3 regions of the Paenibacillus durus genome follow, and region 3 is predicted to be linked to each of the others. Evidence: riboswitches for the same ligand, from Rfam matches in the RefSeq annotation. Region 3 holds a riboswitch; each other region holds the start of a gene.
The links. A riboswitch is a leader RNA that binds a small molecule or an ion and turns the genes downstream of it on or off. The one in region 3 is predicted to bind cobalamin.
Positions count from the first base shown of each region.

Region 1: it holds a riboswitch for cobalamin, as region 3 does, so the genes downstream of both, cobT (nicotinate-nucleotide--dimethylbenzimidazole phosphoribosyltransferase) here and PDUR_RS27115 (prenyltransferase/squalene oxidase repeat-containing protein) in region 3, are expected to answer to the same signal.
Region 2: it holds a riboswitch for cobalamin, as region 3 does, so the genes downstream of both, PDUR_RS13415 (HoxN/HupN/NixA family nickel/cobalt transporter) here and PDUR_RS27115 (prenyltransferase/squalene oxidase repeat-containing protein) in region 3, are expected to answer to the same signal.

Region 1 is NZ_CP009288.1:2,153,662-2,157,509, forward strand. Features, by position in the region: gene PDUR_RS09675 (hypothetical protein) at 1-991, shown strand, start outside; gene PDUR_RS09680 (histidine phosphatase family protein) at 1,042-1,596, shown strand; cobalamin riboswitch at 1,626-1,831, shown strand; gene cobT (nicotinate-nucleotide--dimethylbenzimidazole phosphoribosyltransferase) at 1,967-3,061, shown strand; gene cobJ (precorrin-3B C(17)-methyltransferase) at 3,191-3,848, shown strand, end outside.
Region 2 is NZ_CP009288.1:3,116,613-3,120,460, reverse strand. Features, by position in the region: gene PDUR_RS13430 (hypothetical protein) at 1-101, opposite strand, end outside; gene PDUR_RS13425 (ABC transporter permease) at 416-1,195, opposite strand; gene PDUR_RS13420 (ABC transporter ATP-binding protein) at 1,192-1,836, opposite strand; gene PDUR_RS13415 (HoxN/HupN/NixA family nickel/cobalt transporter) at 1,869-2,657, opposite strand; cobalamin riboswitch at 2,823-3,011, opposite strand; gene PDUR_RS13410 (anaerobic sulfatase maturase) at 3,061-3,848, opposite strand, start outside.
Region 3 is NZ_CP009288.1:1,225,578-1,229,425, forward strand. Features, by position in the region: gene PDUR_RS05575 (GAP1-N2 domain-containing protein) at 1-1,388, shown strand, start outside; cobalamin riboswitch at 1,481-1,671, shown strand; gene PDUR_RS27115 (prenyltransferase/squalene oxidase repeat-containing protein) at 1,977-3,212, shown strand; gene PDUR_RS27120 (S-layer homology domain-containing protein) at 3,213-3,848, shown strand, end outside.

The DNA.
Region 1 (3,848 bases), 930 kb from region 3:
GTTGATGAGCAATTTTATACAATTAGTTCTTCAACAAGAAGATACGGGTATTAAGCTGGACTTCTTCCAACCATGGGTTACCTGGGTGCCCTATAGTTGTCCTTTTCTTGATATTCAATTATTGAACAAAGACATATTTGAGAAATTTAATGATTCATCCAACATTATCAAGTCCATAACGGATCGTATTGACTCTGGCTATTATGTTTACATGAGTGTTAACCATAAATATTTATCATGTTCAAATGTACAATGGTATAAACGAATTAATATAGCACATGAGTTATTTATTTACGGCTACAATATGGAAAAAATGATACTGAATGTTGCTGACAATTTTGGAGGAAAATATGAATTCAAAGATTGTTCATTTTATGAGTTTATACAATCTTACATAAATCCGGCTAATATTAATCTACATCACTATAATAGAGTTATATTAATGAAGCTTAATAAAGATATTAATGCGGAACTCGATATTCTAAGGATTTCTGATCTTTTAACTGATTATTTAGAGTCAAGGGATACTCGTATCCGTGATGATGGAAGTGTTAATTGGGCCAAGAATAGTTTTTTAGGTATAAGTGTTTACGATAAAATTATCGAGTATTTATATTTATTGCTGGAGGATAAGTGTGAGTATGATATAAGATTTTTACATATATTATGGGAACATAAAAAATGCATGGTTTACCGGATGAAATTACTGGAGGAAAAGCAAGTTTTGCAGGATTCTAAATTTTATGAGATGTACAAAAAAATAGAAAATGATGCGTTTATTCAAAGAAGTTTAATGATTAAGTTTTATATAAATAAAAACAAAGATATTATTACGGATATGATTCTTTGGTTGAAATCACTTAAAGAAACTGAAGAATTACTATTACGTGAATTATTAGAGCTGCTGACTCGTAGCCAAATGAGTGACCCAAAATATGTATTGGGCAATTCTCATGATATCTCTTTAAAATGGTCGTTAGTTCAGCTTTAATACAGCAACAGTGAATCAACATAACAGGGCAGGAAGGACAAGATGGAAGAATGCCTCTTTATCTGATGCGCCATGGCGAGACCGATTGGAACAACAAGGGGAGAATACAAGGGATACAGGATATCGGTCTGAATGAGCGCGGGATCGGCCAGATTCAGGAAGCTTCCAGACGGCTCAGAGAACGGATGAATGTTCATGCCGTTATTTCAAGCCCATTGCGAAGAGCCTTTGAATCGGCCAAAATTATAGCTTCCGTCCACGGACTCTCTGTTAAGGTTGACAGCCGGTTCGCGGAACGCTGCTTCGGTGAGCTGGAAGGCAAGACGCTGGGGGAAATCAGGTCTGTATTCCAAATAGAAAATCCAGAGCTGATCCGCTTCCCGGTCTACGGGGTCGAATCTATGGAATTGATGCAAGTGCGGGTGTGCGACGGAATTAGCAGTCTGGAGCCGTTGGCGGACAGAAATGTACTGCTTGTAACCCATGGCAGCATCATTCAGATGATTACCGGACAAGCAGAAATCGTAGAGAACGGTACGGTAATCGAATTAACGGATAAACTGAAAAACAGACTTATAGACTTCTCTTTAAATCTCAAGTTATAATAGACGTACTTTAAGCATATTTGTCTACAACAGCATATGAGAGAAAAGGTGAAACGCTGCGGCGTTTCTTAAAAGGGAAGAACGGTGAAAATCCGTCGCGGTCCCGCCACTGTAAATGGAGAGCGAGCTTTAAGCCACTGTGTCAAATGGGAAGGCTTAAGCAACTTGGTCATTATGATCTCGTTTTTGCGTCTGATCCATAAGTCAGGAGACCTGCCTTTTTTCAACAGCACGACTGACCTACGAGGATTAGGGAGGGGGAGAACGCTTGTATTGCGGCGATTAACGGCACTTCTACGCTCTTTTGTGTGTAGGAGTGCTTTTTTGTTTCTCAACTTGTTACATAGGTCTCTAAATAAAAGAGAGGATTGTGATTTTCTTGGAAAAATTATTGCAGGTGCTAAATGAGATTGAACGGCTCAATGTTGTATCGATGCATCAAATGAGAAAGCGCGTCAACAACCTGACCAAACCTTTGGGGAGTCTTGGCCGCCTAGAGGAAATCGCTGTAAAGCTTGCTGGTATTACTGGCAGCGTGCAGCCCCGTGTGGAAAATAAAGCGATTATCGTGATGTGCGGCGATCATGGGGTCGTTCAGGAAGGTGTCAGCGCATTTCCGCAGGAAGTTACCGGGCTGATGATGGCGAATTTTATTCGCCAAGGCGCTGCGGTTAATGTGCTTGCACAGCAAGCGGGGGCGGAGGTTCACGTTGTCGATATCGGAACTTTGCTGACAGACCTGCCGGAAGGTGTAGTGCAGCGGAAAGTTCGCCCGGGAACGGCCAATATGGCTAAAGGGCCGGCGATGACCAAGGAAGAAGCGGTTGCCGCGCTCCAGGTCGGGATAGATACGGCTTACGAGCTTGCTGATAAAGGGATCGAAGTGATCGGTTTAGGGGAAATGGGCATCGGCAACACGACTCCGAGCAGCGCCATGACGGCAGTGTTCACTAACCATCCGGCGGAACAGATCACCGGAAAGGGATCGGGTATCAATGACGAAGCGTTAGCCGCCAAAACGAAGGTAATCGAACGGGCGATAGAGGTTAACCGGCCAAATCCCGGTGACGCTGTCGACGTACTCGCCAAGGTAGGGGGACTAGAAATCGCCGGGCTCGCGGGCGTGATATTAGGAGCGGCAGCCCGCAAGGTTCCGGTGGTTATTGACGGGGTGATTACAGGGGCTGCGGCGCTGGCTGCCTGCCGGATCGAACCACGCTGCCAGGATTACTTATTCGCTTCCCATTTGTCCGTTGAACCGGCGCACCGGATCGTTCTGGATGAGCTTGGGCTGAAGCCTTTACTGCATCTGGACATGCGCCTTGGAGAAGGGACTGGGGCCGCACTTGCCCTGCCTGTAATCGAATCAGCCCTCCAATTGGTTGCGAAGATGGCCACTTTTGAGGATCTCGGTATCCCGAGCCCGGCCCCCGAAGAAGATGAATTCGGCCTTGCGGTTCAGTGATCCGGCTCCGGGTGCAGCAGGATACTCAGGTTAAGCCGGTCCCGGGAAGTTGATTCTACGAACCCGGCTTCCTCTAAGGAAAGCTTGGTGTTACGGGGATAGTTGTTTCATACAGAGGAGGCAGCACGAATGGAAGAGAAGAGAGGCAAACTGCTTGTGATCGGGTTTGGGCCGGGAGCTTTTGAACAGATTACGGATCGTGCCCGCAGGGCAATTGAGGAAAGCGAAGTCATTATTGGCTACAACACTTATGTGGATTTGATCCGGGGCCTGCTGACCACTCAGGAGATCGTCAGAACCGGCATGACGGAAGAGGTAAGCCGCGCTCAGGAAGCTGTACGGCAGGCGTATATGGGAAGGACGGTTGCAGTGATTTCCAGCGGCGACGCCGGTGTATACGGAATGGCCGGGCTGATTTATGAAGTGTTGATGGAAAAGAAATGGCATCCTGATGAAGGAGTGGAAGTAGAGGTTATTCCCGGAATATCCTCGATCAACTCCTGTGCAGCCCTGCTTGGGGCGCCAATTATGCATGATGCCTGCACGATCAGTCTGAGCGATCATTTAACCCCCTGGGACACGATTGCCAAACGCGTGGAAGCGGCGGCTGCGGCAGATTTTGTAATCGCTCTGTATAATCCGCGAAGCGGAAGGCGCACCCGGCAGATCGCCGAGACTCAGCGGATTTTGCTGGGGCACCGTTCTCCGGACACGCCGGTGGGCCTGGTGAAGAGCGCTTACCGGGACCGGCAGCAGGTCGTCCTTACCACGCTCGCGGACATGCTGG
Region 2 (3,848 bases), 1.9 Mb from region 3:
TCCGTTTCCGGATAATTGTCTAGCACCGCGAAAGAATTCGCCACCCATTGCCATGAAGTAATGATCGGGTATTGCATCGGTAAAATTTTTGAGCTGCTCATGCAATCCTCCTTTTTAGTTTCCTCAGTTGACGGCCGGGCTGTAATTACTGGTAATCAAGTTCTGTTATACCATATAAAACCAAGCAATCTGGATATAATATACATCTTCTATGTTGTTTTTTCCAGAAAAATATTTCAGCAAAGATAAACGAGCCATACCTCTATTTGATAAAGATTTCATTAAGGGGTGGTTTACATGGGAACATCATTACAGGAAATGGGATTAGAAGAAACGGAAAAATAAGGGGCCTGCCGGCTATTTGTATCCGGAATGTCCGGTGAATAGCCGGGCAGGAGAAGTGAGGTTTATACGTTTATAATTCAAGCTGGCTGCGGCGGTTAAAAAATGTCCGGTATCCGAGCTGTACAAACAGGATGACAGATAACGATACGCTCCCGACAATTCCCAGCATAATAGCAATTTGGTACTCGACGGCCACGATTGGCGATGTCCCGGACAAGATTTGTCCTGTCATCATTCCGGGTAAGAACACGATGCCCATGCCAACCATCGAATTTATGGTGGGCAGCATGGCGGAATCGAATGCCTGATTGACGATCTCCCGTGCTGCCATTCTTGGTGTAGCTCCGAGCATGAGCGCCGCTTCCACTTTATCTTTTTGGCCGTGCATGCCTTCGATCAGGGAATTCACGCCTAACGCGACCCCTGTCATCGAATTGCCGACGATCATCCCGGCTATTGGAATGACATACCTTGGTTCGTACCAGGGAGCCAACTGCAAGACAATGAAAATAAAATAGATAAGGCTGACCAAAATACCGGAAGTCATCGAAAAAGCAATGCTTTGTTTCAAGGCTTTGGACAGCTTCCCTTTTGTCCGGTTAATAACCGTCCGAATGGAGAAAGCGAGCATAATCGCCACAAGCAGCAAGGTGTACACCGGATGAGCGTTCCCAAATACGTACACGAGCAAGTACCCGACGAGAATGAGCTGCAGGGTCATGCGAACCGCCCCGATCAATATCTCCTTTTCACGCGGAATGCCTTTAATTCTAACGATTACAATCAGTAAAATCACGAACAGATAGGCTGCGGCTAGCTGCCAAAATAATAAATCAATCGTTCCGTTCAATGTGCATCCCTCCCGCTTCCCTGCGGCATTCCACTTTTCATTTCAATAACAAAATCGGCGTATGTATCGGCAATATGACGGGAATGCGTAATCATGACGAGTGTTTTGCCGTTTTCACGAATGAATGCGGTCAATCTCTGCATTACCGTATCCGCTGTGTCTTCATCCAGTGCTGAAGTCGGTTCATCCAGAAGGAGCGCCATCGGATTCATCACAATAGCCCTCGCAAGGGCTAAACGCTGCTTTTCCCCACCGGAGAGATCCTCCGCATTTTGTTCCATATTTTTTTCCAGACAGGCGAGATGAAGCGCCTCCTCCAATTGTTCATCGGATGCTTCAGGCTTACCGGCAAAAGACAATCCGATCTGCAAATTATCTCTTATCGTCCCTTTGAACGTGATCGTGGCTTGCGGCACCATCACCGCTTCTCGCCTCCACTCGGTGGGGTCCAGTTCGCTTGAAAGATGTTGACCCAGCCAAATCTCGCCTTCATCTGGGCTATCCAGTTGATTTAACAGCCGAAGCAAGGTTGTCTTTCCGCTGCCGCTCCCACCTACAATGCAGGTTATTCTCTTTGCAGGTATCGTTAAGTCTGTGATCGACAGAATCCCTTTGGCTTTTACTCCCTTTAACCGGAACATCGTCGCCCTCTCCTTTTGGCCATATAGATTCATCAACGAACTGTCTTTGACTTCGCTCGCACATTAACAAGGACAAAGCAAAGAAGTAAGAATAAGAAAATAATAATCCCGACGATTTCAAAGTCAAGCTCTGCCCAAGGATTAAAGTAGGTGAATGCCTGATAGAAAGAAACACCGTAGGCCAGAGCAACAATCACCCAGCCAATGATTCTTGAAGCTGATTGCCCCAGGCTGCTTGATTGGTTCATCATTCTGAATGTAATTAGAGAATCGATGGTATCGGTAATCATCATTCCGAGCATAAAAATAAGTCCCAGAATTAAAGGCATGTACGTGAATGAATTACCGGCGGCTGCAAGTGCCCAAACGGAGGTTTGACTAATGGTCTCCGCAGCCAGTGCGAAGATCCCTCCTACTAAAATAATTAAAAATGGATTTGTAGTTCCCCGCGCAACATTCGAAATAAACTTCCCTTTAATCCCCTTAAGTTGAAATTCCTCATTTTTAAATTTGGAACGCATTAGATTAATAATATTTATGGTTCCAATGATAAATAGGGATATGATCGATACCCAGGTTGCAAAGGTGTCAAAGTACTCAGGAAATCTAAAATTTTGGGTAAACATTCCGAGAATTGTCGCCATACCAGCTACAACTGCTCCATGACCAAATGAAAACAGTGTACCTACAAAGCGGGCAATCGGGCTGCCCATCCGCCAATTGTAACGGGTTTGTCCATCAATAAAAGCTAAATGATCCGCATCCAGTCCATGACGAAGACCCAGCACAAAAACAAGAAGTATAAGCGATATCGTTGACATTGATGATTCCTTCTCTCTTCATCTGATTTTTAACACGCAAAAAAAGCCCCAGGCAACCTTTGGTAGATTCGGGACTTTCCAATGGGAACGTTAATAAACATCAAATTAAGCAGAGCTAAATTTCGAGTTCATGTTTCGTCACCACTCCTTTTCTCCGAAGGCAATTTTGGTGTGCAAATCTAGGTAGGTCTTCTGGCTTCCGTATCATCGCCTGCCTTCTGTCTTCCCCAGACTTGCTGCTGAGTGACATAAAAGAAGGAGGCTCCTCGGTTACAGCGGCGGGACCGCTCGGGATTTACACCCGATTCCCTGTTACCCCTTGATCTCACAAGGGCACCTGATTGCAAGATATGAAATTTCTTTGATTTTAATTCTAAAAACTTTGATTATCAATAGATTTTAGTCAGATTGTGACCAAACCTAAGCAGCACTGCTTATATTTCTTGCCGCTGCCGCAGGCGCAAGGATCATTACGGCCCGGGAGCTGTCCTTTTAAATGATACTGCATATTCTGGCGGAACAGGCTGCTTCTGACGTTGTCTCCAAGCTCCTTCATCCGCTCGTCCGCATACGCGTAAATCTCCTTGTAGCTGGCGCAAAAATAATCTCTGCCTCTGGCCTCAAGCTCCGACCCCCATTCCCGGTTGCGAGGGCAGCCGCCATGACACAAAGGTTTCCATTCACAGCTCCGGCATCCCTCCGGCAGTGCTGGCTTCATTCCGAGAAAACGAGTGTACAACGGATGCTTCAAAATGTCTTCAATGGAGTGTGTCGCCACGTTGCCGATTTTCCATTCAGGAGAAATATAAAAGTCGCACGGATAGGCGTCTCCGTTCTGCTCTAGAATAATCGTGGTCGGGCACTCAGCCCTATGAATGCACAGCTCTGCCTCCCGGTTCGTATAACCGGCAAGCATGTTGTCAAAAAAACGTACGGAAACCCGCGGGTTCCCTCCGTTATACCAATAATCGAAGGCTTCACGCAAAAATCGGCCGTATTCCGCAGGTGTAATATCGTAAACGCCCGGCTTGTCCGGCTCCTGGGACCGAAAATCCATGCACGGAATGAACTGAACGTAGCTGAAGCCTTCTTGTTCCAAGAAAGACATGATCTCGGCAGCATGACCTACGTTCCCTTTGTGAATGACGGACAAGATGTTGAAGTCCACTTGATGGCGCCGTAAATGTTCAA
Region 3 (3,848 bases):
AGGAGGAGCTGCTGGAGCTGTCGTTCGTCCGCTATTCCCTCGATATGGGCGAGTGGGACCCGCCGCTTGATCTGCAGAGCGGACGGAAGGCGAATGTGCTGCGCGCCGCGTACCGCTGGTTCGGCGAAGAGAATCCGGATGCGCATGTTTTTGACGGATTGTCCCCGCAGGAGATGGACGATGTGCAGCTGCTCGGACGGCGCTGGCTGAAGGAGGGCCAGGGGATGGAGCCATTCGCCCGCCTGCCGCTTGCCTTTTACTACAGCCATTCCCACGAGGGAGGTCCGCTAGTGTACGACGCGCTGCTGGAGCATATCCGCCGCAAAGCGGATGGCGATAAAGAGGCAGTGTACCGCTTTCTGGCCTGGTCGCAGGATAGTCCGCTATTTTCCATTTCCTCCAAGAAGCTTCATCCGGGCTACCGGCGGGCTATTCTGAAATATTTTGCGGGCCATGACCGTGAAGCGTTCAAGAACCGCGATTTCCGTAAAAATTATATGACCGCGGCCGGACCCGCTCTGCAAAGCGTCTACGGCGAAGCCCGGTCGCAGCTGGCCTCGCCGCTAGTGAGCTGGATGCGCCGCAGCAGGTCTCGGCTGATGCTCCTTGGCACGGCGGTCATCTTTCTGCTGGCCGCCGGAGTTCTGGCCGCCAGCTTGCTGAAAGGCGGCGGAGACGAAGCCGCTCCGGCAGCCTCGCCGCAGCCTTCGCCTTCGCAGGGGGCGGGCAACGTGAGTTATCCCGAAGCTGCGGCGTATCTTGAGCCAGGCGACGGTACGGGCGGAAGCTCGCTGATGTTCGCCTTCGCCTCTGCTGACGCCTGCCGGGAGTTTAACCCTGCGGAGATTAAAGTGGATTCCGGCACAGGAGAGGCTGTCATCTATAAAGTTGGCGGTCTGGACCATAGCTGTGGGGCTCCCGTATCCCCAGCCCCTTCGGGCGCCGCAGACGCGGGAGATTCCGGAACGGCAGGCGTTACGGGAACGGCGGTGGACGGAAGCGGCGGAACGGGCGGGAAAGGAACGGATGGAAATCCGGCGGACGCAGAAGCCCATGCGGAAGGAACGGCATCCGGCGGAGCGTCTTCGCCGGCTTCGGCTGCTCCAACGGATTCTATGGAAGATGCGGCCGGAGCAGCCGGTTCGCCTTCACCGTCAGGAGAGCCGCTTGCCGCTTCTAGTGCGCCGGTGTCTCCTGTCCCATCAGATAACGGCTCCGCATCGTCAGGACCGGCACCTTACCAGGTGAGGATAACACTGGTTTCTTCTCCTAAGCTAACTGCCGGAAGCATGATCGAGGCCGAAGACTACACGCTGGTTCTGATGGATGATCCGCGTCCGGCATCATCTCCGGCGGCTTCCGCAAGTCCGAGCCCGGCGGCGAAGTAACGGGTGAGCCTCCCGCTTATTTTCACGGCCGAATATCTGGAAATGTATGGACAACCCCTCCAATAACCGATATGATAAAAATTGTCGAAAATTTAATATATTCTTAAAAAGGTGCGGGTCTTGAAAGCCCGCTTAAAAGGGAAGCCGGTTGGAGTCCGGCGCGGTCCCGCCACTGTATTTGCGGAGCAATCCTCTGAAATCTGCCACTGTTCACATAGAGCGGGAAGGCGAGAGGGAGCGATGAGGCATGAGCCAGGAGACCTGCCTTTTCTAGTCAAGGCCCGGGTGCCCTTCGGGGGGTGAGGACATCTGGGCATTCATACGCGGCTGATGCTGAGGCTCATCTTCTAAGGCATCGGTTCCGGCCCGGATTACTGAAAGACCGTCCCTCTTTGGGGCGGTTTTTTCTTGAAATATAAGAATTTACAAGTTGAGCGCTTATCAAGTTGTCTTATATTTCTACGAGAAACGGTACCTAAAAGCGATACTCGTATCGCCACATCGGAAGCTTAAGCTGCTAAAAGGACGGCGAAGCCGTTTCTTCTTGCTTGAGAGACTCCCACAAATTCAGGAGAAAGAGGTTGAGGAATGAAGAGCAGGATTTCTTCTAAAATGTTTGCGCTGGGAATGGCCTTATTGATGATTTTCTCATTGCTGGGCGCGCCGTTTCCGGCGGGACGGGGGTATGCCGAGACGGCGGCTGCCGGTTATCAGGAAGCGGGCGTTACGGATGCCTTGTACGCTGCGGACGCGGGTTCATCATCACAGTCGATCAGCGTAACCGATGCCGTGTATTCTGCGGCGGAGTATATTCTGAAGCAGGGCGTAACTTCGGATTGGCAGGCGATCGGCTTGGCCCAGGCCGGATACAAAGTGCCGGATTCTTACGGGGCCGCGCTTCAGAATACAGTAAAGAATGCAGGGGGGAATTTCTCTGCAGTAACGGATTACGCCCGAATCGCTCTGGCAGTTAAAGCGATCGGCCACGACCCGACCAATATTGAAGGATATAATCTGATCGGGTCTATCTACAATAGCGACGGAATTATCGGCCAAAGCCTGAACAACACCGTCTACGGATTGATCGCGCTGGATTCCGGCAGCTATACGGTGCCGTCTGATGCGAAATGGACCCGAGATAAGCTGGTTCAAGAGATTCTATCCGCACAAAATGTTGATGGAGGATTCCCTCTCATTACAGGGGGACCAAGCGGGCCTGATACTACGGCAATGGCTTTGGCTGCCCTGTCTCCCTACAAGAGCGATCCGACTGTCGCCACCGCCGGGCAAAAAGCGGTACAGTGGCTGTCCAATCAGCAGAATACGGCCCACGCAGGCTATGGAGACAGCAGCGAAAGCGTCTCGCAGGCCGTTATCGGGCTGACGGCATATGGCGTTGATCCGGCCGGTTCCGGCTTCACCAAGAACGGCGGCAATCTGATCAGCCGCTTGATGAGCTTTAGGGCGGCGGACGGAAGCTTCGCCCATATGGCGGGTGAAGGAAGCAACGCTTTAGCCACGGAGCAGGCGCTGCAGGCGCTGGTCGCCTACAACCTGTTCATCCGCGGCGGCGACAGCAACCTGTATGATTTTATTGATCATCCGCCGGCCGTGCATCCGCTTGTCCATGTGACCGTAGCCATCGAAGGGCCGGAGGCGTCCTTGGGTGAGGGCAGTGTGTACGGCAGCAGCGCTTTAGATGCGCTGAACAAGCTGGCGGAAGCCAAGGGAATTGCGGTTGTCAGCACATCAAGCCAATACGGCACCTATATCAGCGAGATAGGCGGTATCCAACAGAAGAAATACGGCGGCTATGACGGCTAGATGTATATCGTTCAGCGCGGCGGTCAATGGGTCAGCGGTTACAGCGCTATTGACGAATTTGCGCTTCAGGATGGGGACCGGCTCTACGTCTATTACGGAGATTACGGTGTCACCCAGCTGGTGGATTCCGTAACGCTATCGCCGGTTACGCCGAAGGAAGGCAAGCCTCTTGAAGTAACGGTTCGTAAAAAGACATGGGACTTTAACGGAAATCCCGTAGTTGCGGCAGCTTCCGGGGTTACCGTCTCCATCGGCGGCAAAACGGTTGTTACGAACGATCAGGGCACAGCGTTCTTTGGAACTGATCTGACGCCGGGAACACAGTCGCTTCTAATTACCGGCTACCAGGACAATGCTGCGCCGACTGTCGTGCGTTACACTGGATCTGTTACGGTTTTGCCGAAGGAAGTGCAGGTTTCTTTATCGGTAGAAGGGCCGCAGGGAACGCTCGCAGAAGGCCCGGTAGGCGCGTCCAATGCGCTTGAGGCGCTGCAAAGACTGGCTGAAGCCAAACATATTGCGCTGGATATTACGCAATCGTCGTTCGGCAGCTTTATCAGCGGCATCGGCGGAATCAGCGGCGACATAAACAACTGGTGGTCGTTTGTCGTTCAACGCGGGGGCGAATGGATTTAT